2 regions of the Actinoplanes sp. NPDC049668 genome follow, and region 1 is predicted to be linked to the other one. Evidence: riboswitches for the same ligand, from Rfam matches in the RefSeq annotation. Region 1 holds a riboswitch; the other holds the start of a gene.
What was found. A riboswitch is a leader RNA that binds a small molecule or an ion and turns the genes downstream of it on or off. The one in region 1 is predicted to bind thiamine pyrophosphate.

Region 1 (14,786 bases):
CGGGCGCGCTCTACCTCGGCCTGATCTCGGTTCTGCCGAACTTCTTCTTCATCTGGCTGAACAATGCCCAGTACCAGAACTTCCCGTTCGGTGGTACCGCGGTGCTGATCATGGTGGGTGTCGGCCTGGAGACGGTGAAGCAGATCGAGAGCCAGCTGATGCAGCGCAACTACGAAGGGTTCCTCCGGTAGTGGGGGCGCGGAGCCGGGGGGCTCTTGCGTCTGTGGTTTGCGAGGCTCGTTCTCACCGAAGCGAGGCGATGTAGGTGCGGCTGGTACTGGTGGGCCCTCCGGGGGCCGGCAAGGGGACCCAGGCTGAGTTCATCGCTGCCCATCTCGCCGTACCGAAGATCTCGACCGGTGACATCTTCCGGGCCAACGTGTCGCAGGGTACGCCGCTCGGCGTCGAGGCCAAGCGGTACATGGACGCGGGCAACCTCGTCCCGGACGAGGTCACCATCAACATGGTCCGCGACCGGCTCGCCGAGCCCGACGCCGGCGACGGCTTCCTGCTGGACGGTTTCCCGAGAACCGTCCCGCAGGCGTCGGCGCTCGACAAGCTGCTCGCGGACCTGGGCACCGCGCTCGATCTGGTGATGGAGCTCGTGGTCGACGACGACGAAGTGATCCGGCGGCTCTCGGGCCGCCGGACCTGTCGCGGCTGCGGCAAGATCTGGCACGTCGAGTTCGACCCGACCAGCAAGGAGAACATCTGCGACAGGTGTGGCTCCGAGCTGTTCCAGCGCGACGACGACAAGGCGGAGACCATCGCCAACCGCCTCGTCGAGTACGCGGACAAGACCGCCCCGCTGGTCGACTTCTACGGGGCACAGGGCAAGCTCGTCGGCATCGACGCGACGGGGCCGGTCGAGGACGTCACGGTGCGCGCCATCGACGCCCTGCGGTCGTACGGGGGCTGAGATGCGCCGTCAGCAGCTGGACATCCAGCTGAAGACCCCGGAGCAGATCGAGCTCATGCGGGGAGCCGGCCTGGTGGTCGCCGCCGCGCTCGACGCGATGCGGGACGCGGTGGCGCCGGGCGTGTCGACGGGCGACCTCGACGCGATCGCGGAGAAGGTCATCCGGGACGCGGGCGCGACCCCGTCGTTCAAGGGCTACCACGGCTTCCCGGCCTCGATCTGCGCCTCGGTCAACGAGCAGGTCGTGCACGGCATCCCGAGCGCCGGGCACATCCTCAAGGAGGGCGACCTGGTGTCGCTCGACTGCGGCGCCATCCTGGACGGCTGGCACGGCGACTCGGCGATCACGGTCGGGGTCGGCGAGACCGACCCGGCGCTGCTGCGGTTGGCCGAGGTCGCCGAGGACGCCATGTGGGCCGGCATCGCCGCCGCGGCCCGCGGCGCGGCCAACGGCCGGGGCCGGCTCACCGACATCTCGTTCAACATCGAGAAGGCCGTCCGCAAGGCCGGCCGCTTCGGCATCGTCGACGGTTACGGCGGCCACGGCATCGGCACCGAGATGCACCAGGACCCGCACGTGCTCAACCACGGCAAGCCCGGCAAGGGCCCGCGCCTGGTGCCCGGCCTGTGCCTGGCGATCGAGCCGATGATCACCCTGGGCTCGCCGCGCACCGCCGAGCTCGACGACGGCTGGACCGTGGTCACCCGCGACGGCTCGATGGCGGCGCACGTGGAGCACACGATGGCCCTGCTCGACGACGGCGTGTGGGTCACCACCGCGCCGGACGGCGGCCGCGCACGCCTCGGTGACCTGGTCACCGCCCGCCAGCCGGGGGAGTAGCCGCATGGGCCAGGCGGAGATGCGGGCGGGGGACGGCGAGCGGCAGGCCGTCGCCGACCAGTTGAAGGTGGCGCTGGACGAGGGCCGGCTGGACCTGCACGAGTACGACGAGCGGCTGCAGCGGGCGTACGCGGCGAAGACCTATGGGGACCTCGACGGCCTCGTGGCGGACCTGCCCGGGGTGATCCCGGCGCAGCGCTCCCGGCTGGAGCCCCGTCAGCAGCCCGCGGCGCCCGGGGTGGAACCGGCCCGCAAGGCAGGCGGACGGCCGTTCCTGGCGTCGTACGGCGGCGTGGTGCTGGTCTGCGTGGTCATCTGGGCGCTGTCCTGCCTCGGCTCCGGCGAGTTCGTCTACTTCTGGCCGGGTTGGATGCTGATTCCGCTCCTGTTCGGATTGATCGGCCGGTTCGCCAACCGGAATCGGTAGCGCGCTTTCTGGCCCGCTGCTGGCATGCTGGAGGGCATGGGGCGGGACGAGATGCGAGCGGCCGACGCCGATCGGCAGGCCGTCGCCGACCAGTTGAAGGTCGCGCTGGAAGAGGGCCGGCTGGACCTGCACGAGTACGACGAGCGGCTGCAGCGGGCCTACGCGGCCAAGACCTACGGCGACCTGCACCCGCTGCTCGACGACCTGCCGTCGGCCCACACAATCGCGCTGCCCGGCGCCGCGGCCCCGGCGAGCGCGCCGGCGGTGATCGGCACGAACGCCGAGCTGACCCGGCGCTGGGTGCTCGAGGTGTGGGGCAGCTGGGCGACGGTCGCCGGCATCTGCACGGTGATCTGGCTCATCTCCTGGCTCGGCTCGGGCGCGCCGGACTACTTCTGGCCCGTCTGGGTCGCCGGACCCTGGGGCGCCGTCCTGGTCTTCGTCACGCTGGGCGGCATCGCCAACGGCGAGCCGCGCAAGCAGGCCGAGAAGCGGGCCCGCAAGGAGCGGGCGAAGCAGCTGAAGCGGGAGCGCAAGGCCTTGGAGGCCGACGGCGCCACCGAGGGCGAACTACACTTTCCCACGGCGAAAAGGGACAAAGAGTCAGGCTAAATAAGCCTGTTTGTCCGGATACGATCATCGTCGACACACCCGACCTCGGGTTACGGGGACCTCGGTTTGGTGTCGATGCACGGGCGCGCGTACACTGGCTAGCTGGCGCGCAGCGTCCACTCTTCCATGTCCACCAGCGCTTCGGTGGCGGGAGAGCCGCGGCTGGTTCCGGATCGATCCCTCGACTCCGGAATGAGCGTTGCAAGCCTGCCCCAGAACCCGATGTCAGGTAGCGGAGGACATGCCAAAGAAAGACGGAGCCATCGAGATCGAAGGCCGAGTGATCGAGCCCCTGCCGAACGCCATGTTCCGTGTGGAGCTTGCGAATGGTCACAAGGTGCTGGCTCACATCAGCGGCAAGATGCGGCAGCACTACATCCGCATCCTCCCCGAGGATCGAGTCGTCGTCGAGCTTTCGCCGTACGACCTCACCCGTGGGCGAATTGTCTACCGTTACAAGTAAGGGTCGCGGGGGCTTATCCAGTCCCGTCTGACGAGAGTTAAGGCACAACCGTGAAGGTCAAGCCGAGCGTCAAGCGGATCTGCCAGAAGTGCCGGGTCATCCGCCGGCACGGCCGGGTCATGGTCATCTGCAGCGACCCGCGCCACAAGCAGCGCCAGGGCTGATCCAGCCCGACGCTGTACAGATCCGTTACACAGAACAAGCTCGTCCCAGCCGCGGAGTCGACACGTCGATGCGCGCGGTTTCACCCCCGGTCGGAGGCCGGGGCCCGTCGGGGCAGACGGGGTGGGTCGGGCACAGACCTCCGTGAGACACCTGAGGAGTAAGCCCACCAATGGCTAGACTCGTCGGCGTCGATCTTCCCCGCGAGAAGCGGATGGAGATCGCGCTCACCTACATCTTCGGGGTCGGTCGGACCCGCGCCGTTGAGGCGCTCACCGCGACCGGCATTGACCTGAACAAGCGCGCCAAGGACCTCACGGACGAGGAGCTGGTACAGCTCCGCGACTACATCGAGGCCAATTTCAAGGTTGAAGGCGACCTGCGCCGCGAGGTCGCCGCCGACATCCGCCGCAAGGTTGAGATCGGCTGCTACGCCGGCATCCGCCACCGCCGGGGTCTCCCCGTCCGCGGACAGCGGACCCGGACCAACGCTCGTACCCGCAAGGGTCCGAAGCGCACGGTCGCTGGCAAGAAGAAGCCCGGTCGGAAGTAATAGGAGCGCACTGACTTATGCCACCGAAGGCACGCGCTGGGGCCCCAGTCAAGAAGGTCCGGCGCAAGGAACGCAAGAACGTCGCCCACGGGCAGGCGCACATCAAGAGCACGTTCAACAACACCATCGTGTCGATCACCGACCCGACCGGTGCTGTCATCTCCTGGGCCTCTTCCGGCCAGGTGGGCTTCAAGGGCTCCCGCAAGTCGACTCCGTTCGCCGCGCAGCTGGCCGCCGAGGCCGCCGCGCGCCGGGCCATGGAGCACGGCATGCGCAAGGTCGACGTGTTCGTCAAGGGCCCCGGTTCCGGCCGGGAGACCGCCATCCGTTCGCTGCAGGCCGCGGGCCTCGAGGTCGGCCAGATCTCCGACGTCACGCCCCAGCCGCACAACGGTTGCCGTCCGCCGAAGCGTCGCCGGGTCTAAGGGAGAGATCGAAGCATGGCTCGTTACACAGGGGCGGACTGCAAGCGCTGCCGCCGCGAGAAGATGAAGCTGTTCCTCAAGGGCAGCAAGTGCGACGGGCCCAAGTGCCCGTTCGAGTCGCGTCCCTTCCCGCCCGGCCAGCACGGCCGCGGTCGGACCAAGGAGACCGAGTACCTGCTCCAGCACCGCGAGAAGCAGAAGGCCCGCCGCACCTACGGCGTGCTCGAGAAGCAGTTCCGCGGTTACTACGAGGAGGCCGTCACCAAGCCCGGCAAGACCGGTGAGGTGCTGCTGCAGATCCTCGAGTCGCGTCTCGACAACGTGGTCTACCGGGCCGGCTACGCCGCGTCCCGCGACATGGCCCGCCAGCTGGTCAAGCACGGCCACCTGCTGGTCAACGGCGTCAAGGTCGACATCCCGTCGTACCGGGTGAAGGACCACGACATCGTCCAGGTTCGCGAGAAGTCGCGCGAGATGACGCCGTTCGTGGTCGCGCAGGCCCAGGCGGGTTCCCGCCCGGTGCCGGCGTGGCTCGAGCCGATCCCGAGCGAGATGAAGATCCTGATCCACTCGCTCCCGGCCCGCCAGGTCATCGACACGCAGGTCCAGGAGCAGCTGATCGTGGAGCTCTACTCCAAGTAGCGCTCAGGTTCCGGCGTCCACCACTGGCGGGCGCCGGAACCGCACCACCACAGGACGGGCGTCATATAGCGGATGCCCCGAACGAAAGAAGAATCGCGTGCTCATCAGTCAGCGCCCGAGCCTCTCGGAAGAGTCGCTCAGCGAAACCCGCTCCCGGTTCACCATCGAGCCCCTGGAGCCGGGCTTCGGCTACACCCTCGGCAACTCGCTGCGGCGGACCCTGCTGTCGTCCATCCCGGGCGCGGCGGTCACCAGCATCAAGATCGACGGCGTGCTGCACGAGTTCACCACCATCCCCGGTGTCAAGGAGGACGTGGTCGAGCTCGTCATGAACGTCAAGGAGCTGACCGTCAGCTCCGAGCACGACGAGCCCGTCAGCATGTACCTGCGCAAGCAGGGCCCGGGCGACGTCACCGCGGGTGACATCCAGCCCCCGGCCGGCGTCTCCGTGCACAACCCCGACCTGAAGCTGGCCACGCTCAACAGCAAGGGCCGGCTCGACATGGAGCTCACCGTCGAGCGGGGTCGTGGCTACGTCACGGCCGCGCAGAACAAGAACGCCGGCGCCGAGATCGGCCGCATCCCGGTCGACTCGATCTACTCGCCGGTCATGAAGGTGACCTACCGCGTCGAGGCGACCCGTGTCGAGCAGCGCACCGACTTCGACCGTCTGATCATCGACGTCGAGTCGAAGGCGTCGATCTCGCCCCGTACCGCGCTGGCGTCGGCCGGCTCGACCCTCGTCGAGCTGTTCGGCCTCTGCCGCGAGCTGGACGAGACCGCCGAGGGCATCGACATCGGGCCGTCCCCGCAGGACGCTCAGCTGGCCGCCGACCTGGCCCTGCCGATCGAGGAGCTGGACCTCACCGTCCGGTCGTACAACTGCCTCAAGCGCGAGGGCATCAACACCGTCGGTGAGCTGATCGGGCGGACGGAGGCCGACCTTCTGGATATAAGGAATTTCGGTCAGAAGTCGATCGACGAGGTCAAGATGAAGCTCGCCGGAATGGGCCTGGGCCTGAAGGACAGCGCACCGTCCTTCGACCCGGCGCACGTGGTCGACTCGTTCGGCGACGTGGACTACGACACCGACGACTACCGCGAGACCGAGCAGCTGTAACAGCGCGGCCGCGCCGCACTGCCCGGTAAATTCCTGAAGGAGCATCAGAAATGCCCACGCCCACCAAGGGTCCCCGCCTCGGCGGCAGCCCGGCGCACGAGAAGTTGCTGCTGGCCAACCTGGCCACGGAGCTCTTCCGGCACGGGAAGATCAAGACCACCGAGACCAAGGCCAAGCGCCTGCGCCCCCTGGCGGAGCAGCTGATCACCAAGGCCAAGCGCGGTGACCTGCACTCCCGTCGCCGGGTGCTGACCGTGGTCAAGGACAAGGACGTCGTGTACGCGCTGTTCGAGCAGATCGCGCCGCGTTACGGCAACCGTCCGGGTGGCTACACCCGGATCACCAAGACCGGTCCGCGCAAGGGTGACGCCGCTCCGATGGCCGTCATCGAGCTGGTCGAGGAGCTCGAGGTCGCGGCCACCACGGCGCCGGCCAAGAAGGCGGCCCGCAAGGCCGCCGCGCAGCAGGACAAGGTCGAGGCCCTCGCCCGCGAGGACGAGACCCCCGCGTCCGACGCCGGCGACCAGGGCACCGAGGCAGCGGCCGACAAGGCCGAGGGCGACGACACCGACGCCAAGGCCTGATCCTTCGCAAGGTTGTGAGGCCCGGCACCCTGGTGGGTGCCGGGCCTTCCTTCTTGTACGGCTACCCAGTCCACGAACTTTGCGGGGTAACAGGTCGACATGGACGAAACAACGCGACTGCGCCTGGACGTCTCCTACGACGGCCGGGAGTTCTCGGGCTGGGCCGCGCAGCCGGCGCGGCGCACCGTCGCCGGGGTGCTCGTCGCGGCGCTCGAGCGGCTCGTCGGCCCCGACGTCCCGCTGGGCCTGACCGTGGCCGGCCGCACCGACGCCGGGGTGCACGCCACCGGCCAGGTCTGCCACATCGACCTGCCGACGGCCGCCTGGTCGACACTGGAGGGCTCGCTGCTGCGGCGGCTGGCCGCGCTCATGCCCCCGGACGCCCGGGTGCGTGCCGTGACGCCGGTACCGTCCACCTTCGACGCCCGGTTCTCCGCCACCTTCCGGCGCTACGAGTACCGGGTCGCCGACACCGTCTCCGGGCCCGAGCCGCTGCGCCGCTACGACACGCTCTGGTGGGTACGGCCGCTGGATCTCGGCCGGCTGCGGGAGGCCGCGGCGGGGCTGGTCGGGCTGCACGACTTCGCCGCGTTCTGCAAGCGCAAGGAGCACGCCACCACCGTGCGGGCCATCACCCGGCTCGACTGGCGGCGGGAGCCGGACGGTGTCGCCGTCGCCACCGTGCAGGCCGACGCGTTCTGCCAGGCCATGGTGCGCAGCCTGGTCGGCGCCATGCTGACCGTCGGCGACGGCCGGCGGGACGCGGCCTGGCCGGCGAAGCTGCTGACCTTGCGGGAGCGGTCGAGCGAGGTGACCGTCGCGCCCGCGCACGGCCTGACGCTGATTGCGGTCGGCTACCCGGCGGAGTCGGAGTACGCGGACCGGGCCGAGGCCACCCGCCGCCTGCGCGCCTAGGTCCTAAGGCTGCCCGGCCCGGTTGCTGATGATCGTCTCGTCCAGGTAGTGCCCGATCAGGTCTGCGGTGATCCGTTCCGCGTACGGGTCGTCGTCCTGGACGAGGCTGCCGTCCGGTCGGGCGATCACGCAGTAGAGCAGGAAGTGCCCGCGGTGCTGCCAGCCGACCTGGGCCAGCGGCTCCGCGAGCGGATCGCTGCCGAGCCCGCCCATCGCGGCGAAGCTGCCCCGGCCGGTCTCGACCAGCGCGGCGGCGTCCGCGGAGACCTGCGCCGCACCGGCCTCCTCGGCGAGGTTGAAGACGCCGACGGTGACCTGGTAGCCGCCGAACGGCGCGATCAGGCCCGCCCGGACCACCTGGTCGCAGCCGTGTTCGGCGAGCAGGGCGCCCAGCTCGCCGGTCGTGGCGATGTGGCAGTCGGTGTCGATGTGGGTCATCGTGATCTGGTACGGGGTCGCGCCCGAGACCAGGCGGATCTCCGGCTGCGGGAACACCTCGCGCTGGCTCAGCGGCTCGGCGTCCACCTCGCGCGAGGCGATGGCCGCCGAGGAGACCGCCGGCGGGGCCGCGGAGTCACCGCGTCCGCGCCGCTCGTCGGCGACGATGAAGAACGCGCTCAGCCCGATGATCGACACGATGATCACGGCGCCCATTCCGCTCATCAGCGTCTGCAGCGCCCGCTGCGCCTGCTGCGCCTGCTGCGGTGCGCGGGGCGTGCGCCAGGGCCCGCGCCACGGCCCGGGCCAGGGCCCGCGCCGCGGCCGCTGCGGCCGGGCGGCGTGCGAGTGCGCGGATCGGGCGTGCGCGGCGCGGGTCTGCCGGTGCTGCGGCGGGGCCTGTCGGGTCAGGCCCTGCCGAGCGAGCACCTGGCGGGCGAGGGCCGGTCCGGCCAGCGCCTGTCGCGTCAGAAGAGCGAGTCCGCCCTCCGGGTTCGCGCGATGTGCGGAGCGGGGGTGCGGGTCGCCAGGCATGCAGGTCACGGTAGGAGCGCACCGTGATCGATGGACGCACAGGCTGTGCGGCACCCCCGGCGGCCTCCCGTCGTTGCGGTCGAGCGGTTGAGGGAGGATGGGCGTCGTGACCGCCGACCATTACTTCAGCGCCGAACCCGCCGCGCCCGACAATCGGAGCCGCATCGAGTTCACCGCCGCCGGGCGGGCCTATGCCCTCACTGTCGCGGCGGGTGTGTTCTCCGCCGGGCGGCTCGACCCCGGCACCGCCGTACTGCTGCGCAAGGCGGACCTGCCGACGGCCGCCGCCGGCGGCACCTTCCTCGACCTCGGGTGTGGCTACGGCCCGATCGCGTGCGTGCTCGCCACCGAGGCGCCGGCGGCGACCGTGTGGGCGATCGACGTCAACGCCCGGGCCCGCGACCTGACCGCGGCGAACGCGGCCGCGCTGGGCCTCGTCGGTCGAGTGAAGGTGGCGTCCCCGGACGACGTGCCCGGTGACGTGGGGTTCGACGAGATCTGGAGCAACCCGCCGACCCATGTCGGCAAGGCCGAGCTGCACGCCCTGCTGGAGCGGTGGCTGCCCCGGCTGAAGCCCGCCGGCGTCGCCTGGGTCGTGATCAACCGGAACCTGGGCGGTGACTCGCTGCACGCCTGGCTCACGTCGCTGGGCTGGGACGTGGCGCGTACGGCGAGCCAGCGGGGTTTCCGGGTGCTGCGCGTGAGCCGGAAAACCGGCTGACCCGCCGACGGTTGTCGGGGAGGATGCTCGCGTGGGTTATGTAGACGTCTCAGGCGTCGGATTCGTGCTGCCGGACGGCCGCGAGCTCTTCTCCGACGTGTCGTTCCGGGTCGGCGAGGGCGCGAAGGTGGCGCTGGTCGGCCCGAACGGCGCCGGCAAGACCACCCTGCTGCGGATGGTCGCCGGGGACACGCCCACGCCGGTCGGCAGCATCGCCCGCGCGGGCGGGCTCGGGGTCATGCGGCAGTTCATCGGCATGATCGGCGATGACCGTACCCTCGAGGATCTGGCTTTGTCCCTGGTCGCGCCGCCGCTGCGCGCGGCCGGCGGTGCGCTCGCGGCCGCGCAGGCCGCGCTGGATGCGAGCCCCGACGCGGAGAAGGCGCAGCTCGGGTACGCCAACGCGATCGCCGGCTGGGGCGAGGCCGGCGGTTACGACGCCGAGGTGCTCTTCGACGTCGTGGCCGTGTCCATTCTCGGCAAGCCGTGGGACGAGGTCCGGCACCGCGGGGTGCGCACGCTCTCCGGCGGCCAGCAGAAGCGGTTCGCCCTCGACCTGCTGCTGCGCGGCGGCGACGAGGTGCTGCTGCTCGACGAGCCGGACAACTTCCTGGACGTGCCGGGCAAGCGCTGGCTGGAGGCCCGGCTGCGGGAGTCGCCGAAGTCGGTGCTCTACGTGTCGCACGACCGGGAGCTGCTGGCGCAGACCGCGGATCGGGTCGTCGCCGTCGAGGGCGGCGGCGCGTGGACGCACCCGGGCGGCTTCGCGTCGTGGCACGAGGCCCGCTCGGATCGCCACGAACGCCTGCTCGAGCTGCGCCGGCGCTGGGACGAGGAGCACGAGAAGCTCCGCGAGCTGGTGTTCACGCTGAAGAACAAGGCGGCGTACAACGACGGGCTGGCCTCGCGTTATCAGGCGGCGCAGACCCGCCTGCGCAAGTTCGAGGAGGCCGGGCCGCCGCCGCTGCCGCCCAAGGAGCAGTCGCTGCGGATGAACCTGCGCGGCGGGCGTACCGGCAAGCGCGCGGTGATGTGCACGGGCCTGGAGCTGGAGAACCTGACGTTCCCGTTCGACCTGGAGATCTGGTACGGCGACCGGGTAGCGGTGCTCGGCGCGAACGGCACCGGCAAGAGCCACTTCCTGCGGCTGCTGGCCGCCGGCGGCACCGCGCCCGATGTGGACAACAAGCCGGTCGACGGCGCGCCGCTGGCGCACGTGGCGCACAGCGGCGTGGCGCGGCTCGGCGCCCGCGTCCGGCCCGGCCACTTCTCGCAGACGCATGACCGCCCGGAGCTGCTGAAACGCACCCTGGTCGAGATTCTGTGGCGCGGCGACGACCACCGCAGCGGCACGGACCGGGCCGGCGCGATGAAGGCGCTCAACCGCTACGAGCTCGCGGCGCAGGGCGACCAGGTCTTCGGCACGCTCTCGGGCGGCCAGCAGGCGCGGTTCCTGGTGCTGCTGCTGGAGCTCTCCGGCGCGACCGTGCTGCTGCTCGACGAGCCGACGGACAACCTGGACCTGGCCTCGGCGGAGGCGCTCGAGGAGGGGCTGCAGGCGTTCGAGGGCACGGTGATCGCGGTGACGCACGACCGCTGGTTCACCCGGGGCTTCGATCGCTTCGTGCTGTTCCAGGGCGACGGCGAGGTCGTGGAGACCCCGGAACCGGTCTGGGACGTCCGCTGATCCGGCGGTGACGCGCGTCACCCATGTTGATCATGGATGACCTGATGCCTGATTTTCGCGGGCGAAAGGCCTGCGTGCGTGCTCTCCGAGGTGGTGTGGACACCCACTGTGGAGCGACGAGGGGGCTTTACGGCCGGCCCGGTGCGGGGTTACGGTCTGCGCGGAACCAACCCCACGGGAGTCCGGTGCACCGGGCTGAGAGGGGGGCTGTCGCTGCCCCCGACCGTCGAACCTGATCCGGATCATGCCGGCGCAGGGAGGAGCGCGTTGTGGGCCCTGATTTCCCGCACCTTCATCTCATCACCGACGCCCGGCGCGGGCGTGCGCCGCTGGCCGTCGTCGCCGCCGTGGTCGCCGCGGCGCGCGGGCGCGGCGCGACCGGGCGACTGGCGGTCCAGGTCCGCGTCGAGGACGACGCCACCGACCGGGAGACGTACGAGCTGGCCGACGCCGTGCTGGAGCTCTGCCGGCCGCACGGCGTGATGTGCCTGGTCAACGACCGGTTGCATGTAGCGCTGGCGGTCGGCGCGGACGGCGGGCACGTCGGCGCCGCCGACCTTCCCGTCGCGGCGGCGCGCCGGGTGCTCGGGCCCGCCGGCGTGCTCGGCGCCACCTGCCGCGACGCGGCGGCCGCCCGGGCGGCACGGCGCGCGGGCGCGTCCTATCTGGGCGTCGGGCCGGCGTACGTGACCGCGACCAAGTCCGGCCTGCCGGATCCGCTGGGCCCGGCCGTCGTCGGCGACGTCGCCGCCGCCGTCCCGGACACCCCGATCGTCGCGATCGGCGGCGTGACGGCCGCGAACGCGGGCGCGCTGATGGCCGCGGGAGCCGCCGCGGTCGCGGTCGTCGCCGCGATCGCGGACGCGGCGGATCCCGGGCGGGCCGCGGCGGAGCTGCTGGAGGTGCTCAAGTGAGCGAGGTCGTGGTCGTCGGCGGCGGCATCATCGGGCTCTGCATCGCCTGGCGATGTGCGCAGCGCGGGCTGGCGGTGACCGTCCACGACGACGGCGGGGACGGCGGCGCCTGGTACGCCGCCGCGGGAATGCTGGCGCCGGCCGGCGAGGCGGGCTTCGGGCAGGAGGCGCTGACCGAGCTCATGGTCGAGTCCGCGGGCCGGTGGCCCGGGTTCGCCGAGGAGCTGAGCCGGGCGTCCGGCATCGACGTCGGCTACGACCGCACGGGCACGCTGACCGTCGCGTTGACCGCCGACGACGTCGCCGCGGCGCAGCGGCTCTGGGCGTACCGGCGAGGGCTTGGTCTCGGGTTGAGCCCGCTCGGGCCGAGCGCGCTGCGCGAGCTGGAGCCGGCGCTCTCGCCGCGGCTGCGCGGCGGCGCGCACGCGCCCGACGACCGGCAGGTCGATCCGCGCCGGGTCGTCGCAGCGCTGCGCGCGGTCCTCGGGCCCGCCGTGCTCCGGCGCCGGGTGGACGAACTGCCGGCGGGCGTGCCGGTGGTGGTCGCGGCCGGGTCCGGGACCGCCGCGCTGACCGGGCTGCCGGTGCGGCCGGTGAAGGGGCTCGTGCTGCGGCTGCGCGGCGAGCCCGGCCTGCTGCGGCACGTGGTCAGCGGCTGGGCCGACGGGCGGCACGTCTATCTCGTGCCGCGCGCCGACGGCGAGGTCGTCGTCGGCGCCACCCAGGACGAGCGTCAGGACAGCACGGTGACCGCCGGGCAGGTCCTCGATCTGTTGCGGGCCGCCACCGACCTGGTACCCGAGCTGGGCGAGTGCGAGCTGACCGAGACCGTGGTGCGGCACCGGCCGGCGACCCCCGACAACGCGCCGCTGCTCGGCGCGCACACCGGCGGCCTGATCATCGCCGCCGGGCATCACCGCAACGGGGTGCTGCTCGCGCCCGTCACCGCCGACCTGATCGCCGAGCTGGTGGCGACCGGGAAGGCCGATCCGCTGCTGGACGCGTTCGCGCCGGGGAGGTTCGCATGAGGGTCATCGTCAACGGCGCCGCGCGCGACGTCGAAGTAGCCGACGTCGCGGCGCTGGTCGCGCAGCTGACCGAGGCCACCCGGGGGGTCGCGGTCGCCGTCAACGGCGAGGTCGTGCCGCGGTCGGCGTGGCCCGGCGCGCCGCTGCGCGACGGCGACCGCGTCGAGGTGCTCACGGCGGCGCAGGGTGGCTGACATGTTCGGCGAGTCCCGGCTGATCCTGGGCACCGGCGGCGCGGAGAGCCTGGCCGCGCTCGAGGCCGCCGTCATCGCCTCGGGCACCGAGATGGTCACCGTCGCGCTGCGCCGGGTGGACGCCGCCGGACCGGGGCTGCTGCCGATGCTGGACCGGCTCGGCATGCGGATCCTGCCCAACACGGCCGGCTGCTACACGGCCGCCGACGCGGTGAAGGCCGCACACCTGGCCCGGGAGGCCTTCGAGACCGACCTGGTGAAGCTCGAGGTCATCGGCGACGAGCGCACCCTGCTGCCGGACGGGGTCGAGCTGCTGCGTGCGGCGGAGACCCTGGTGGCGGACGGGTTCCAGGTGCTGCCGTACACCAGCGACGACCCGATCCTGGCCCGTCGGCTCGCCGACGCCGGGTGCGCGGCGGTGATGCCGGCGGGCGCGCCGATCGGCTCCGGGCTGGGCATCTCCAACCCGCACCACATTCGGCTCATCCGGGACAGCGTCGACGTGCCGGTGATCCTGGACGCGGGCATCGGCACCGCCTCGGACGCGGCGCTGGCCATGGAGCTGGGCTGCGACGCGGTGCTCATCGCGAGCGCGATCACCCGGGCCGAGGACCCGGCGCGGATGGCCGCCGCGATGCGGCACGCGGTGCGGGCCGGGCGGCTGGCCTTCGGCGCCGGCCGGATTCCCCGGCGCTTCCACGCGCTCGCGTCCACATCGGACGAGGGGCGGCCGGAGTGGTGATCCCGTCCGGCGTCGTCGTGCTCACGGACCGCCGGCTCGCGGCGCGGCCGCTCGTCGAGGTGGTCGCGGCCGCGGTCCGCGGCGGCGCGGGGTGGGTCATCCTGCGCGACAAGGACCTGGCGTACGCGGCCAGGCGCGCGCTGGCGACGGCCCTGCGGGCCGTGGTACCGCCGGGCCGGCTGGTGGTCGCCGGCCCGGATCCGCTCGGCGGCGACGCCGTGCACCTGTCGCGGACCGATCCCGTGCCGCCGGATGCCGGGATCGTCGGGCGCTCCTGCCACGGCGAGCCGCGACTCTCCACGGAGGACTATGTGACGCTCTCGCCGATCTACCCGACGGAAACCAAGCCCAGCTACGGCCCGGCGCTGGGCCCGGCGCGGGCCGCGGAGCTCGCCGGCGACGTGCCGTGGCTGGCCCTCGGCGGGATCGACTCGCCCGCGCGGGTCGCCGAGTGCATGGCGGCGGGCGCCGCCGGGGTCGCGGTGCTCGGCGCGGTGATGCGGGCGGCCGATCCGGAGGCCGTGACCGCCGGATTTGTGGCGGCGGTGCAGGCATGACGCCGACCGTGGTGCTGACCATCGCCGGCTCCGATTCCGGTGCGGGCGCCGGCATCCAGGCCGACCTGAAGACCTTCGCGGCGCTGGGCGTCTACGGCGTCTCGGTGCTCACCGCGGTGACCGCGCAGAACACGCTCGGCGTCACGGCGATCCACTCCGTGCCCGCCGAGGTGGTCGCCGCGCAGCTGACCGCGGTGCTCGACGACTTCACCGTCGCGGCCGTCAAGGTCGGCATGATCGGGGATCCCGAGGTCGCGGCCCTGCTCGCCGCGCGCGCCGCCGAGCTGCCGGAGCTGGTGGTGGATCCG
Region 2 (14,786 bases), on a different contig from region 1:
GTGCACCTCCTCGACGTAGCGGGCGAAGAACCGCTCCGGCGTGCAGTCGGTGACGCCGTGCGTGGCGAAGACCTCGGCGCAGATGTCGAGGTCGGTCCGCCCGCCGAAGTTCGGCGTGGCCCGCCACTCGACGCCGGTGACCGCGGTGAACGCGGCACGCCAGGCCTGGGCCGCGACCCCGCCGCCGCGCAGCAACGTGTTGTCGATGTCCCACATGACCAGGCGTCTCACCGCTCCGCCAGCCGGCGCTCGACGTGCTCGACCTTGGCGTGCAGCGCGTCGGTGACGCCGGGCCGGATGTCGGCCTTGAGCGAGACCGACACCCGCGGCGCGTGCGCGGCGACGGCGTCGACCGCCTGCTTGACCACGGCCATCACCTCGTCCCACTCGCCCTCGACGGTGGTGAACATGGCGTCGGTGCGGTTGGGCAGCCCGGAGGCCCGCACGACCCGGACGGCCTCGGCCACCAGGTCACCGACGGACTCGCCCGCGCCGAGCGGGGTGACGGAGAAGGCAACAAGCATGCCCTCATCCTGACAGGGTCGCTCCGCGGCCAAGGCAATGACCAAGCTCACCTTCGGCAGCACGAATCGTTTGTCGTCGAGCGCGAGGTTCGTCGGGAGCTGGCCCGGTAGTGGCCCTGAATCGGCCGCGGAAACCCAGAAACGGCGTTCAGGTACCTCCCTGAACACCTTCCCAGTTTGCGGCGCAATCTGGACCGTGGACCCCTTAATGCGAATTCGCCGCTCTGGTCGGGTGCTGGCTACCGTCGCCGCATGCCTGAACTGACCGAGCCGACCGTTCTCCTGCACGCCGCCTTCCTGGAATGCCGCGACGAATGGGGCCCCGGGCTGCACGAGGACGGCTTCGGCCTGAACGCCGCCGACGACGTGGACTCACCGGAGGGCTTCGCCGGCTGGGTGCGCCGACGCCTCCACCTGACCCACCGGGCCGGGGAACCCTGCCCGGAGGAGAAGCACGGCTCACCGCGCTGGATCGTCGAGGACGGCCGCGTCCTCGGCGGGATCGACCTGCGGCACAGGTTCGACGACGGCATCGGCCACGTCGGCTACGGCGTACGGCCATCGGCGCGCCGTCGCGGCCTGGCCGGCTGGGCGCTGGCCGAGATGCTCGGCGAGGCCCGCGCTCTCGGCCTGGAGCGGGTCCTCATCCCGTGCCTGGCGGACAACGTCGCCTCGGCCCGGACGATCGAACGCAACGGCGGCGTCCTGGAGGGCATCCGCCATCTCGAGCACGTGTCGGTGCGGCGCTATTGGATCGCGCTGAACCGGTGATGGTCCGACCGTCAGCGATAGGCGGCCGCCTGCAGGGTGAACAGCTCCGCGTAGAGACCGTTTCTCGCCATCAGGTCCTGGTGGGTGCCGGCCTCGGCGATGCCGCCGTCCGCCACCATCAGGATCAGGTCGGCCATGCGGACGGTGGAGAAGCGGTGGGACACCAGCACCGTGATGGCGCCCGTGCGCGCGCCGACCTCGCGGGCCGATTGTGCGTAGCGCTCGAAGAGGGCGTGTTCGGTCAGTGGGTCCAGCGCCGCCGTCGGCTCGTCGAGGAGCAGGAGCAGCGGCTCCTCGCGCATCATCGCCCGGCTCAGCGCGACTCGTTGCCATTGGCCGCCGGAGAGCTCCTCGCCGTCCTCATAGGCCTTGCCCAGGTGGGTATCCAGGCCCTGGGGCAGGCGGTCGATAACCAGTTCCGCATCCGCGCGGTGCACCGCCTCGAGGACCGCGCCGGTGTCGCCGGCCCGGTGCAGGTCGCCGACGCCGATGCTCTCCCGGGCCGGCGCGTCGAGCTTGACGAAGTCCTGGAAGCTCGCGGCGATGCGCTCCCGCCACCGGTCCGGATCGATGCGGCGGAGGTCCACGCCGTCTACGGTGATCTCGCCCGAGGTCGGCCGGTAGAAGCGGGACAGGAGCTTGACCAGGGTGGACTTTCCCGCGCCGTTGTCGCCGACGATCGCCACCGTGGTGCCGGCCGGAATGTGCACGGTCACGTCGCGCAGCACGTCGGCTTCGGTGCCCGGGTAGCGGAATGCCACGCGGTCGAAGCGGATCCCCGCACGGAGCGCCGGCGGCACCGGCTGGTCCGCCACGACGGGGTCGGCTGCCAGCTCGGTCTCCCTGCGCAGCCAGCGCACCCGCGCCAGGGCCCGGGCGTTGCGCTGCAGGGCGCCCGCTACCGCGACGACGCCGGCCGCCTGTGCGTTTGTCTGCACGGCGAGGGTGATCACCAGGACCACGTCGCCGACCGAGCGCTCACCCGCGATCGCCGAGCGGACCACGATCACCACCGCGGCGACGTACCCGATAGCGAAGATCATCTGGCCGATCAGCCGCAGGCCCAGCCCGGCCAGCTCGGCCCGGCGTAGCGGAACCTCCTCATCCCGGCGTGCGGCGGTCTGGCGCTGGCGCAGCACCCCCTGCAGCCCGAAGAGGCGGATCTCCTTGGCGGCGGCCGGGCTGACCGCCAGCTCGAGCAGATGCCAGCCGAGCCGCCGGGACTCGGCCGTCGCGAGCTCGGCGCGTTCCAGCCGGGCCTCGCCGATCCTTCCCGCGATCAGCGGCGGCACCGCGAACAGGGGCAACAGCAGCAGCCACGGCTCGACCCCGGCGAGCAGTACGGCGGTCAGCACGATCTGAGCGGAGAGCGTGACAGCGGTGAGCACGCTCTGTACGCCGTTGGCTATCTCCCAGCTCTCCTTGCGCAGCAACTCCATCCGGTCGGCATAGTCCCGCCGCTCGTGCTGATCGACCCCGGCCGTGCCGTGTGCGAGGTCGCCGATCTCCCGCTCGACGCGCAGGTGATGCAGGTCGGCCAGCTCGAAGAAGAAGATGTGGGCGAAGTGCTCCATCGTGAGGCTCAGCAGCGCGACCAGCGCCACCGCGACCGCCGCCCAGACCGCCGCATCGGTGTCCCCGGCGAGGGTCGCGTCGGTGGCCACGGCGAGGAAGACGGCGATGAGTGGCGCGCTCACGTTGCCGAGCAGCATCAGGAAGCCGGAGATCAGCAGCCGTCCCCGGCTCGCCTTCCAGGAGGAGCCGAGCACGCCGGTGATGCCGAGCCACAGGTCACGCATCGGCGGTCTCCTCGACCAGATCGTCGTCGCCGGACGGTTCGTCCTCGGCGAAACGGGCGGCTTGCAGCATGAACAGCTCCGCGTAACGGCCGCCGGCGGCGAGCAGCCCGTCGTGGGTGCCGGTCTCGGTCACCCTGCCGTGCTCCAGGACCGCGATCCGGTCCGCCCGGCGTACGGTGGAGAACCGGTGCGAGATCACCAGGCTGGTCGCCCCGCTGGTCAGGTCGAGGAACCGCTCGAAGAAGGCCACCTCGGCGCGCGCGTCCAGGCTCGCCGTCGGTTCGTCGAGGACGAGCACCCTGGCGCCGCTCTCGACCGCGATCAGCGCCCGCGCGATGGCGATGCGCTGCCACTGGCCGCCCGAGAGTTCGGCACCGTCCGTGTACTGCCGGGACAGCGGGGTGTCGAGCCCGGCGGGAAGCTCTGCCACGAACTCGAGCGCGCCGGCCCGGCGCAGCGCCTCCTCGATGGGCTCGTCGTCTTGCAGGCCGCCGGCGCCGAAGCCGACGTTGTCGCGGACCGGAAGTTCGAAGTGGACGAAGTCCTGGAAGATCGCGGCGACCTTGCGCTGCCAGGCCGCGCCGTCGAAGGTGCGGATGTCGACGCCGTCGGCGGTGATCCGCCCCGACTCGGGCTCGTAGAGGCGGGCGAGCAGCTTGACCAGCGTCGTCTTGCCGGCACCGTTGAGGCCGACGATCGCCAGCGAGGCACCAGCGGGAATGACGAGGTCCAGCCCGTCGAGCACGGGTGGCGCGTCCGGGGCGTACCGGAAGGTCACCCGCTCGAACCGGATCTCCCGGATCGGCAGCTCGGCCGGCGGCGTCTCGCTGCCGCCCGGGTCGGCGGCCGCCAGGGTCAGCTCGCCGAGCCGGGTCAGCGCCTGCTGCGCGTTCATGCCGTACTCGGTCTGCACGTCGGACTCCGCGATGAACGCACCGATCCGGATCGAGGAGAGCGCCGCCTGCATCACGATCATGAACGCGCCGACGCCGAGCACGCCGGTGGCCGACGCCCGCGCCACGGCGGCCAGCACGCCGCCGAGCAGCACGAACGCCGTGAGGGTGTAGAGCACGTACGGCCCGTAGAAGATGCGGCGACGCTGCTGCCAGACCGGCACCGAGCTGGCCATGAACGCGTCCGAGTAGCGCTCGCCCACCCAGCCGAGGAGGCCGAAGACGCGGATCTCCTTGGCCGCGTCGGCGGTGAAGAGCAGATCGCGGAAGTAGAAGCGACGCCGCCGGACCCGCTGGTGCGTCATGAAGATCCGGCCGAAGACGGAGAGGCCGACCCGGTACCCGAACCGGATGACCAGCCCGGCCAGCAGCACGGCCGCGCCGGCCCACCACTCGTACACGACGGCGACGACGACCGCGGCCGCGACGGTCTGCAGATAGCGTGAGAGCAGCGCGATGAAGCCCGCGCAGGCGGCGCCGGGTGTCCAGGCCGTCATGCGCAGCATGTTGACGCCGTCGGCGGCCTGGTCGAGCACCTCCGGATCCTCGAGTACGGCGACACTCGGCCCGGCGAACGAGTCGGCCATCAGCCGGTCGCGGACCCGGTCGTCGAGCCGCCGGCGCAGCACCTCGCCGAGGAACGCCTGCACCGGCAGCAACAGCTGGATGGCGAAGAACAGCGCCGCGGCGGTGATCAGGTGGTCGCGCAGTTGCTGCCAGGCCGACGAGTCGACGCCGCCCTCCACCGCGGCGGGGACGCCGGCGATGACCCCGGCGGTGGCGAGCACGAAGCCGATGGGCAGCAGGCCCGCGATGATCTGCAGGAGGACGGCGCCGCCGACCAGGGCCGGCCCTCCGCCGAGCAGTAACCGGAGGATGGCCCGGCGCTGGTCCCAACGGCCCCGCATCCCGCCGGTGAACTCGCCCCACACCGACCTGCTGACGGCGTCGCCCGCGCTCTGGTCGACCATCACCACCCCCGAGGCATCGATCAGGAGCATTAACCTACCGGTGACCGCCGACGGAAATCGCCCCCGTTTCCACCGGCCAATGTGCGGCGCAGCACGGTGTCGGGGTGTGTCAGGCTCACCCCGATCACCGGCAGGTCGTCGATCATCACCTGGGCAGGACCCAGATCGGGTTGGTGTAGAACCACAGGTCGCCCCAGGGGTCGGCGTCGCCGATCACGTCGAGCTTCGGGCCGGCCGGGTCGATCGCCGCGCCCAGCGGGCCCGGCTGCGTGCGCTTGCCGTCCGTGCCGCGCAGGCGCAGGTAGAACGGCTTGTCCAGGCGGCCGAGCGGGTACGTCACCGACAGCCTCGCCGAGTCGCGCGACACCTCGAAGGACTTGACCACCCGGGTGTCCGGCGCCGTGAAGGCGTCGCGGGACGCCACCGGGCCGGTGACGGTGCCGACGATCACGTCGACGCGGGACAGGACGGGCACGAACTGGGCCCAGTTCGGCCGGTCCTGCAGGTCGATCTCCAGCGTCAGCTCCGTCGCCGTGCCGCGCCGCACGTGCACGACGCCGCCGAGCGGCGTACCGGATGAGCGCCGGCGGTCGCCCGCGACCCGGACCCGCGCGTCGACGGTCTTGACGAGGCGGCCGTGGTCGACCCAGACCCGGCCGGCGCGCAGGCCGTCCATGACCGCCCGGTACGAGAACGAGGTCGCGCCCACGTTGGTGCGCCCGTAGAAGCCCGGCCAGAAGTCGCCCGCGCCGGTGTTGACCGTCGGCGTGTACACCGGGTCGTTGTAGCGGCCGTTGGCCTCGAAGTCGCTGCCCGGGCCGCGCTCCGACTGGTCCAGGTAGTTCACGTGGCTGTCCGAGTTCACCGTCACCCACCATGCCCGGCCCTCGGCGAGCAGGCTGTCCCAGAGGCCGCCGACCGTCGCCGTCATCCAGTCGAAGCCGCCCCAGGTGCGGTACGCCTCCAGCGGGTAGCCCGGGAACGAGGCCGCCGACGGGCTGTTGTCGTAGAGGCCGCGCGCGCCGCCCCGGCCGTTCGGCGCCTTGATGCCGGCGGCCTGGTGGCCGGGCGCGCCCTCCATGCCGATCGCGACGCTCGGGTCGGCGTCGCGCCAGTTGCGGATCTCGTGCGGCGAGTCGATGCCGCGCCGGGCCGGGTGGTTCGCCAGGAACAGCGCGCCGCCGACCTTGCGGTCCCGGACCTGTTCGCCGAGGAACTTGATGCCGGCGATCGCCATGGCCTCGTTCTGTTCCGGCGTGTTGGTCGCCGGCAGCTGCGAGCCGTCGTAGGTCTGCTCGAACCGCTTGAGCACCGCGACCTCGTTGCGGCTCGGCTCCACGAAGACCGTGGCGTGCTCGGCGGCGGGGATGTTCCACTCCAGGCCCTGGAACGTGAGCAGTTCGGGCAGCGCGGAGCGGGTCGCCAGGATGTCCGGGTTGACCTTCTCGACGCCGATCCTGGCGTGCGCGTTGCTGCCGTGGTCGGTGATGACCAGCCAGTCCAGGCCGTACGCGTGGCCGTGCCCGGCCTGGTCGATGACCCGGTACTGGCCGTCGGAGCTGTGCTGGGTGTGAATGTGGTGGTCGCCCGCCAGCCAGCGGAAGCCGCCCTTCGCGGTGCCGCCGCCGGCCGGCCCGTGTGCGTGCGGCAGCCCGGCCGCGGCCGACGGTGTGGCCAGCACCGACGCGGCCGCGCCGGCGCCGAGCAGGCCGGCGCCGCGCAGGAAGCCGCGGCGGGAGACGTCCGACGGCGACAGCTCGCTGTCGGGCACGCTCAGGTCGTGCGCGGCGGGCGTGCCGGCTCCGGCGGCGTCGTGCGGGTGATCGTGGTGGTGGCCGTGACCCATGTCCGTGGCTCCCAAAGATCGACAGGGATGTCCGCGTCAATCTCGTGGCGACGTTCCAACACGGGGTGTCAGCCGGATGACCCCGCGGCGAACATGAGCGCAAGTCGCAGATCGACGCCGGTCAGCCGATGATCGGGCGGAAGAGGCCGGTCTGGATGCTGATGGTGAGGATCGTTGCCGAGAGGACGGCGGCGCCGATCAGCAGGGCCGTGTCCGCGCGGCCGAAGACCTGGCGGCGGGCGCAGGTGCGGGGCAGGCCGGAGTCGAAGCCGCGGGCGTCCATCGCCAGCGCCAGCCGGGCGCCGCGCCGCAGGGCGCCGACCAGCAGGGCGAACGCGGTGGACCCGAACAGTCGCAGCCGCGCGGCCGGGTTGCGGCCGGCGTCGATGCCGCGCGCCCGGCGGGCCAGGCTGAGCATCTGCCACTCCTCGCCGAGCAGCGGGACCATCCGGAAGGCCGCGAGCGCGCCGATCGCGAAACGGGCGGGCGCCCTCGCGTTCTGCACCAGGGCGTCCGCGAGGTCGGTCGGGTCGGTGGTGGCGAAGACGATGATGCCGGGCAGGGCGACCGCGAAGAGCCGCAGCACGAGGCCGAGCGCGCCCATGACGACGCCGGTGGTGATGTCGAACGGGCCGAGCGAGAACAGCTGCGCGCCGGTGCGGTCGGCCGCGAACAGCACCATCGTCACCAGGATGCCCGCGGCCGCCAGCGCGAGCGGCCAGGCCCGCCGGGCCAGCACCCGGTAGCGGACGCCGAAGAGCGGCAGCAGCGCCAGCTCGATCGCGAGCGCGAGGCCGGGTGTCAGCGGGTCGAGGGTCGCCACCAGCGGCAACGAGAACAGCAGCGCCGCGCCCAGCTTGGCGACCGGGTTGCGCCGGGCCAGGACAGCGGTGGCGTCGGCGACCGGTTCCAGCACGAGGGTCATCCGGCGCCGCCCAGGACGACAGTGCGGTCGGCGAGCGCGGTCACGAAGTCGTCGTCGTGGGTGACCGCGACGATGCCGCAGCCGTCGTCGCGCAGCCGGGCCAGCAGCTCGACCAGCTCGATCCAGGTGCGCCGGTCCTGGCCGAAGGTCGGCTCGTCGAGTACGAGCAGCCGGGGCGCGGCGGCCAGCGCCGTCGCGACGCTCAGCCGCCGGGCCTCGCCGCCGGAGAGGGTGTACGGGTTGGCGCCCGCCAGCCGGGTCAGCCGCAGCCGGTCGAGCAGCTCGTCCACGATGGCGGCGACGTCCGGGCGGCCGAGCCGGCGGGGCCCGAGGGCGAGCTCGTCGGCCACTCGGGACGTGACGAACTGGTGTTCCGGTGACTGGAAGACCGAGCCGATGCGCTGGGTGAGCGCGGCGGCCCGCCACTTGTGCGGCGCGCCGCCCGGCGCCGCGTCGACCGAGCCGGAGGTCGGCGCGAGCAGCCCGCCGAGCAGCAGGGCCAGCGTGGACTTGCCGGCGCCGTTCGGGCCGGTCACGGCGAGCGCCTCGCCGGCCCGTACGAGCAGGCTGGTCTCCGCCAGGCGGTGCCGGACGGTGACCCGCTCCGCGCGTACCAGGGGATCGCCCGGGGGAGCGACGGCCCGGTGCGCGGGCAGCGGCCGGCCCGGCACCCAGACGCCCTGCTCGGCGAGCTCGTCGCCGAGCTGCGAGAAGACCGCCGCGGGCGCGCCGTCGGCGCGGACGCCGCCGCCCGGCTCGAGGACGACCACCCGGTCGACCAGGGTGAGCGCGTCGGCGACCCGGTGCTCGACCAGGATCAGCGTGGTGTCCGGGTCGTGCGCGCGGGCGATCGCCGAGCGGATCAGCGCGCCGCCCGCCGGGTCGAGGTTCGCGGTCGGCTCGTCGAGCAGCAGCAGGTCCGGCCGCGGCGCCAGGACCCCGGCGAGGGCCAGGCGCTGCTGCTCGCCGCCGGACAGGGCGGCGGTCCGGCGGCCGATCGGGTACGGGAATCCGACCCGGTCGAGCGCGGCGGACACCCGCGGCCAGATCTCCTCGGCGGGTACGCCCCGGTTCTCCAGGCCGAACGCCACGTCGTCGCCGCTGCGGGCCATCACGAGCTGGGTCTGCGGGTCCTGGAAGACGATGCCGACCCGCTCGCGGGCCTTGACCGGCTCGAGGCCGTCGATCTCGACGGTGCCCTCGGACTCGCCGGAGTCCTCGGGCAGCAGCCCGGCCAGCGCGGCGAGCAGGGTGCTCTTGCCGGCACCGGAGGGTCCCAGCAGGAGCACCCGCTCGCCGTGCGAGATGCGCAGGTCGACGCCGCGCACGGCCCAGGCCCGGCGCCCGGCGTGGCGCCAGCCGAATCCGCGCAGCACGACCTCGGGCATGTCAGACCAGGGCTCGGTCTCGGCCCGCGGCGAAGCGGTCCAGCACGCCGGTCGGCGCCAGCGCCCGGGTCAGTGCCCAGGAACCGACGCCCGCGATGATCGTGCTGCTGACGATGGTGAGCAGCGCGTACGGGATCCGGTAGTCCCACAGGTCGTAGGCGGCGTTCCAGGCGAAGAAGTCGAAGACCGCCGCGCTGAACCCGGTCAGCAGGCCGGCGAGCAGGGCCGCCGGCAGCTTCCACGAGCGGTACAGCAGCAGCGCGAACGCCAGCTCCGCGCCGAGGCCCTGTACCAGGCCCTGCGGGATGACGGTGGCGCCCCAGGCCGCGCCGAGCAGCGCGGAGATGACGGCCGCGACCGTCTCGGTGTACAGCGCGGCGCCCGGCTTGCGGATGATCAGCCCGGCCAGCACGGCCGGCATCAGCCAGACGCCGTAGAGCAGCGCCTGCGCGGGCGGGAAGAAGGCGAACAGGCCGTCGGTGGCGCTCCAGACCAGGTTCCAGGCCCAGAAGATGACGCCGAAGGTGACGGCGATGATCGATGCGACGATGATGTCGATCGTGCGCCAGCGGAAATTCATTCGTGCCTCCCAGCTCATACCGGGAGGAGACGCTGCGCCGGTCCGGGTGTCGCCCGGACGCGGCGCGGCTGGAGAAAGACCGAGCTCCCTGCGCTGGCATTACCCAGATCAGGTTCGAGGGTCTGCGGTGTCACCCGCACTCTCAGCGCTGTGCGCTCCCCTGTCGGTGAAGTCGGTCCGCGCCGCGTCTGCGCGTCGCGAACAGGCTCCATTGCATGTGTTTCGATGACGCTAACACCGTGCGTACGGAACAGCGTAGGAGGCGTCACATGGAGATCAAGGCGAGAGGGCTGACCTTCGACGTGTACGAGGGCGGCCCGGTCGACGGCCCGCCGGTGCTCCTGCTGCACGGCTTCCCGCAGGACCACCGCGAGTTCGATCTCATCCTGCCCCGGCTGCACGCCGCCGGGCTGCGCACGTACGCGCTGGACCAGCGCGGCTACTCGCCCGGCGCCCGGCCCGCCGCGGTCGCCGAGTACCGCCTCGACGAGCCGACGGCCGACGCGATCGCGGTGCTCGACGCGCTGGGCGTGGAGAAGGCGCACGTCGTCGGCCACGACTGGGGCGCGCACGTCGGCTGGCTGCTGGCCGACCGGCACCCCGAGCGGGTCAGCACGCTCACGGCGGTCTCGGTGCCGCACCCGCGCGGTCTCGGCGTCGCCCTGCACAACCAGCCCTCGCAGAAGCTGCGGTTCGCCTACATGGGCCTGTTCCGCTCCCGGATCGCCGAGCGGCTGCTGCTCGCCGCCGACGCGAGAGTGCTGCGCTCGATGCTGCGCCCGATCGGCACCCGCGCCGACCTGTACACCACCGCGATGCGCGAGCCCGGCAGGCTGACCGGCGCCTTGAACTGGTACCGCGCGATCACCGCGGGTAGGCTCGCCAAGGTCGGCAAGATCACAGTTCCCACCACATACGTTTGGAGCGACGGCGACCCGGTCGTCGGCCGGTCGGCGGCGCTGTCGACCGCCACCTGGGTCGAGGCGGATTACCGGTTTGTCACCCTGCGCGGGATCGGCCACTGGGTGCCGGAGGAGGCGCCCCAGGCGCTGGCCGACGTGACTCTCGACCGCATCGGCGTCTGACGCCGCTCGGGCCGCCGGTCGCCGCGCCGTCACGAGGAGGCGCGATGGCCGTTCACGAGTCCGAGCGACAGCGCTGGAACCGCAACTTCGCGGACCTGCTGCAGGAGCTGCGGGTCACCCAGACGGGCGTGCAGGTCCTCTTCGCGTTCCTGCTGACGCTGCCGTTCAGCAGCGGCTTCCCGGAGACCACGCAGTTCCAGCAGGACACCTACATCGTCGCGCTGATGTCGGCCGCGTTCGCCGCCGCGATGATCATTTCGCCGGTGGCGTTCCACCGCGCGCTGTTCCGCAAGGGGCGCAAGCCGGAGCTGGTCCGCTACGCGCACCGGATGGCCACCGGCGGCCTGGCCTTCCTGCTGATCTCGATGGTCAGCAGCGTGCTGCTGATCGCCGACTACCTGCTGAACATCTGGGCCGCGAGCGTCCTGGCGGCGATCACCGCCGCCTGGTTCCTGACGTTCTGGGCGGCCATCCCGTTCGCCCGGCGCGCCTGGATGGACGAGGAGTACGAGGAGACCGAGGCTAGCGGGCCTTAGCGGGCTTGAGCCCCATGTCCTTGAGCTCGAGCGCCGCCAGCGCCTGGACCGCCGCCGCGTCGCCGTTGCGCCAGGACTGCGCGATGTCCGGGCCCAGCTTCGTCAGCTCGTTCAGCGGCCGCCCGGCCAGGGCACGCAGCGCAAGCAGGTCCTGCCCGGCCGGCTCGGCGCGGACCTTGCAGGCCACCCCGGCCCGGCGCATCCAGCGCAGCCGCAGCGGCAGCCAGACGAAGAGCACCAGCGCCAGCGGCCCCACGACGATCGCCAGCGAGACGACCAGCGCCAGGTTGTCCGCCATCTCCTGCTGCTGGCGGCCGGCCTCGGCGAGCCGGTCGGCGGCGCCGGCGGCCTTGGTGAACGGCGCGGTCAGCTCGTCGCCGACCAGCGGGACCCGGCCGACCTTGCCGGAGATGTCGTTCATGTTGCCGGCGATGCCGACGCCGGCCTCCTGCAGCTTCTGGCCCGGGACGCCGAGCTTCTCGACGAGGTCGTTGATCCACATGCCGGCCCGGATCCAGGCGTAGATCCAGAGCACGACGAAGAGGTCGGTGAATACCTGGCGTACGGCGGTTGGCAGCCGATCGGCGTACATCTTCACGCGCGTCAGCGTGCCATGACACGGCTAGGAACGCTTGTCGGCGCACTCCGGACAGGTACCGAAGATCTCCATAGTATGCGAGACGTCGACGAAGCCGTGGTTGCCGGCGACCTTCTCGGCCCAGGTCTCCACGGCCGGGCCCTCCACCTCGACGGCCCGCCCGCACGAGCGGCAGACCAGATGGTGGTGGTGGCCCTGGCTGCACCGGCGGTAGAGGTGCTCGCCGCCCGGCGGGCGCATCACGTCGATCTCGCCGGCGTCGGCGAGGCCCTGCAGGGTCCGGTAGACGGTGGTCAGGCCGACCCGCTCGCCCCGGTTGCGCAGCATCGCGTGCAGGTCCTGCGCGCTGTTGAAGCCCTCGGCCTCGGCGAGGGCCGCGCTCACCGCGGTCCGCTGCTTCGTGTTCCTGACAACGGTGCCCTCGTCCCCGCTGCCCTCACCCTGTCCGGTCATTTGCCCTCCCTCGCATGGCTCACGGCGTCGGCGACGATGTGTGCGACGTGTTCGTCCACGAGTGAGTATGCGATCTCCCGCCCCCGGCGCGCACTGCGCACCACGCCGGCGCCGCGCAGAACCCGCAGGTGCTGCGAGACCAGCGGCTGGGGCGCGCCGAGCTTCTCGACCAGTTCGTGCACGCAGCGTTCCCCGGCGCCGAGCTCCGCGACGATCGCGACGCGGATCGGCGCGGAGAGCGCCCGGAGCAGCTCGCCGGCCGCCTCGTACGCCTCGTAGCCGCTCGTCACCGGGGCAACGTTACTGCTCATCGGGCATCCGCCTGAAGAACGACATCCGGCGGCTCCGCCTCGACCCCCGTCCAGGGATAGCCGGTGCCGGCCCGCCGGCGCAGCGCGCGCCAGGTGGCGCTGCCGACGGTCAGCGCGACGAAGACCGCGATGGCCAGGATCACGATGGTGGCGCCGGGCGCGGTGTTCACCTCGCCGGCCAGCGTGATGCCGGCGGCGGCCGCGCCGACCCCGATCAGCATGGCCAGCGCCATCGTGCCGCGGAAGCCGCGGGTGACCTGCTGCGCCGCGGCGACCGGGACCACCATCAGGGCGCTGACCAGCAGCAGCCCGACGGTGCGCATGGCGATCGTGACGGTCACGGCCGTGGTCACGGCCATCAGGAGATTGAGGGTACGCACGGGAAGCCCGGAGACGCGGGCGTACTCCTCGTCGTTGCAGACCGCGAAGAGCGCCTGCCGCAGCCCGAGCATCGCGATCAGCACGGCGACGCCGAGCACCGCGATGACCGCCAGGTCCTGCCGCGACGTGGTGGTCAGCGAGCCGAAGAGGAACTGCATCAGGCTGGCGTTGCCGCTGCTGTCGGAGAGCCCGACCAGCACGACGCCGCCCGCGATGCCGCCGTAGAAGAGCAGGGCGAGGGCCAGGTCGCCGGAGGTGCGGCCGCGCTCGCGCACCAGCTCGACGCCGATCGCGCCGACGACCGACACGATCACGGCGGTGAGCACGGGCGACTGGTGCAGCAGCAGGCCGACGCCGACGCCGGTCAGCGCGACGTGCCCGATGCCGTCACCGATCAGCGACAGCCGCCGCTGCACCAGGTAGATGCCGAGTGCGGGCGCGGCCAGGCCGATGATCAGCGCGCTCACCAGCGCCCGGATCATGAATTCGTACTGATAGAGGTCGATGGGTCATCCCCTGTCTGTGGGCGACACGCAGATCGCGGGGCGTTCGGCGGCGGCGTGCGGGTGTACGTGGTCGTGGCCGGGCTGCGCGTGGTGCCCGGCGGGCTCGGGGACCGCGCCCTCGTACGCGATCCGCCCGTCGTGCACCACGACGGCCCGGTCGACCAGCGGCTCGATCGGGCCGAGCTCGTGCGCGACGAGCAGGATCGTGCCGCCGGCGCCGCCGAAGTGGCGCAGCGCGGCGGCGAACGCGTCCTGGCTGGCCGCGTCGACGCCGGCCGTCGGCTCGTCGAGCACGAGCAGGTCGGGGCGCCCGGCCAGGGCGCGGGCGATGAGGGTGCGCTGCTGCTGGCCGCCCGAGAGGGTGCTCACCGGGTCGCCGATGCGGTCCAGCAGGCCGACGTCCTCGAGCGCCGCGCGGACGGCGGCCCGGTCGGCGGCGCCGGACGGCCGGAAGATGCCCCGGCGCGCGAGCCGGCCGGAGGCGACGACCTCGCCGACCGTCGCCGGCACGCCGCTGCCGGCGCCCATCCGCTGCGGGACGTAGCCGATCCGGGCCCACTGCCGGAACCGGCGCTGCGGCGTGCCGAAGAGTGCGACAGTGCCCGAGGCCAGCGGCACCAGGCCGAGGATCGTGCGGACCAGGGTGGACTTGCCGGAGCCGTTGGCGCCCAGGATCGCGACGACCTGGCCGGCGGGCACGTCCAGGGTGACGTCGTGCAGGACCGCGCGGCCGCCGTAGGAGACCGCCGCGTGCTGTACGGAGACGACGCTCATGAGGTGCACTCCAGGGCCGCGGTGAGCGCGCTCAGGTTGCCGCGCATGACGGAGAAGTAGTCCGCGCCGGGCTCGGTGAGCCCTTCGAGGGGGTCGAGGACGGCGGTCCGGGCGCCGACCTCGCGGGCGATGGTGTCGGCGACCCTCGGGCTCACCAGCGTCTCGAAGAAGATCGTGGTGGCGCCGGTCGCCCGGGCCTGCTCCGCGACGTGCGCCAGGTGCCGCGGCGTCGGCTCCGACTCGGGGGAGACGCCGGTGATGCCGACCTCGGTCAGGCCGTACCGGTCGGCGAGGTAGCGGAACGCGGTGTGGCTGGTGATGAACTCGCGGCGCTCGCAGGTCCGCAGCCGGTCCGCGAACTCGGCGTCGAGGGCGTCGAGCTGGG

Region 2: linked by a shared signal. The riboswitch ahead of ACIBSW_RS12890 (ECF transporter S component) and the one ahead of thiE (thiamine phosphate synthase) in region 1 are both predicted to bind thiamine pyrophosphate.

What each region holds. Positions count from the first base shown of each region.
Region 1 is NZ_JBITLR010000006.1:697,621-712,406, forward strand. It holds gene secY (preprotein translocase subunit SecY) at 1-191, shown strand, start outside; gene ACIBSW_RS27905 (adenylate kinase) at 266-919, shown strand; gene map (type I methionyl aminopeptidase) at 921-1,760, shown strand; gene ACIBSW_RS27915 (DUF1707 domain-containing protein) at 1,765-2,187, shown strand; gene ACIBSW_RS27920 (DUF1707 domain-containing protein) at 2,239-2,799, shown strand; gene infA (translation initiation factor IF-1) at 3,041-3,262, shown strand; gene rpmJ (50S ribosomal protein L36) at 3,313-3,426, shown strand; gene rpsM (30S ribosomal protein S13) at 3,597-3,977, shown strand; gene rpsK (30S ribosomal protein S11) at 3,995-4,402, shown strand; gene rpsD (30S ribosomal protein S4) at 4,418-5,044, shown strand; gene ACIBSW_RS27950 (DNA-directed RNA polymerase subunit alpha) at 5,142-6,164, shown strand; gene rplQ (50S ribosomal protein L17) at 6,215-6,748, shown strand; gene truA (tRNA pseudouridine(38-40) synthase TruA) at 6,848-7,663, shown strand; gene ACIBSW_RS27965 (hypothetical protein) at 7,667-8,635, opposite strand; gene ACIBSW_RS27970 (methyltransferase) at 8,742-9,356, shown strand; gene ACIBSW_RS27975 (ATP-binding cassette domain-containing protein) at 9,388-11,043, shown strand; TPP riboswitch at 11,208-11,319, shown strand; gene thiE (thiamine phosphate synthase) at 11,313-11,957, shown strand; gene thiO (glycine oxidase ThiO) at 11,954-12,985, shown strand; gene thiS (sulfur carrier protein ThiS) at 12,982-13,179, shown strand; gene ACIBSW_RS27995 (thiazole synthase) at 13,181-13,921, shown strand; gene ACIBSW_RS28000 (thiamine phosphate synthase) at 13,915-14,478, shown strand; gene thiD (bifunctional hydroxymethylpyrimidine kinase/phosphomethylpyrimidine kinase) at 14,475-14,786, shown strand, end outside.
Region 2 is NZ_JBITLR010000003.1:65,880-80,665, forward strand. It holds gene ACIBSW_RS12850 (HAD family hydrolase) at 1-231, opposite strand, end outside; gene ACIBSW_RS12855 (MTH1187 family thiamine-binding protein) at 228-524, opposite strand; gene ACIBSW_RS12860 (GNAT family N-acetyltransferase) at 777-1,295, shown strand; gene ACIBSW_RS12865 (ABC transporter ATP-binding protein) at 1,307-3,094, opposite strand; gene ACIBSW_RS12870 (ABC transporter ATP-binding protein) at 3,087-5,048, opposite strand; gene ACIBSW_RS12875 (histidinol-phosphatase) at 5,164-6,864, opposite strand; gene ACIBSW_RS12880 (energy-coupling factor transporter transmembrane component T) at 6,986-7,789, opposite strand; gene ACIBSW_RS12885 (ATP-binding cassette domain-containing protein) at 7,786-9,177, opposite strand; gene ACIBSW_RS12890 (ECF transporter S component) at 9,179-9,757, opposite strand; TPP riboswitch at 9,825-9,929, opposite strand; gene ACIBSW_RS12895 (alpha/beta fold hydrolase) at 10,027-10,842, shown strand; gene ACIBSW_RS12900 (DUF6328 family protein) at 10,887-11,378, shown strand; gene ACIBSW_RS12905 (hypothetical protein) at 11,365-11,970, opposite strand; gene ACIBSW_RS12910 (Fur family transcriptional regulator) at 12,001-12,429, opposite strand; gene ACIBSW_RS12915 (metalloregulator ArsR/SmtB family transcription factor) at 12,426-12,740, opposite strand; gene ACIBSW_RS12920 (metal ABC transporter permease) at 12,737-13,627, opposite strand; gene ACIBSW_RS12925 (metal ABC transporter ATP-binding protein) at 13,631-14,401, opposite strand; gene ACIBSW_RS12930 (metal ABC transporter substrate-binding protein) at 14,398-14,786, opposite strand, start outside.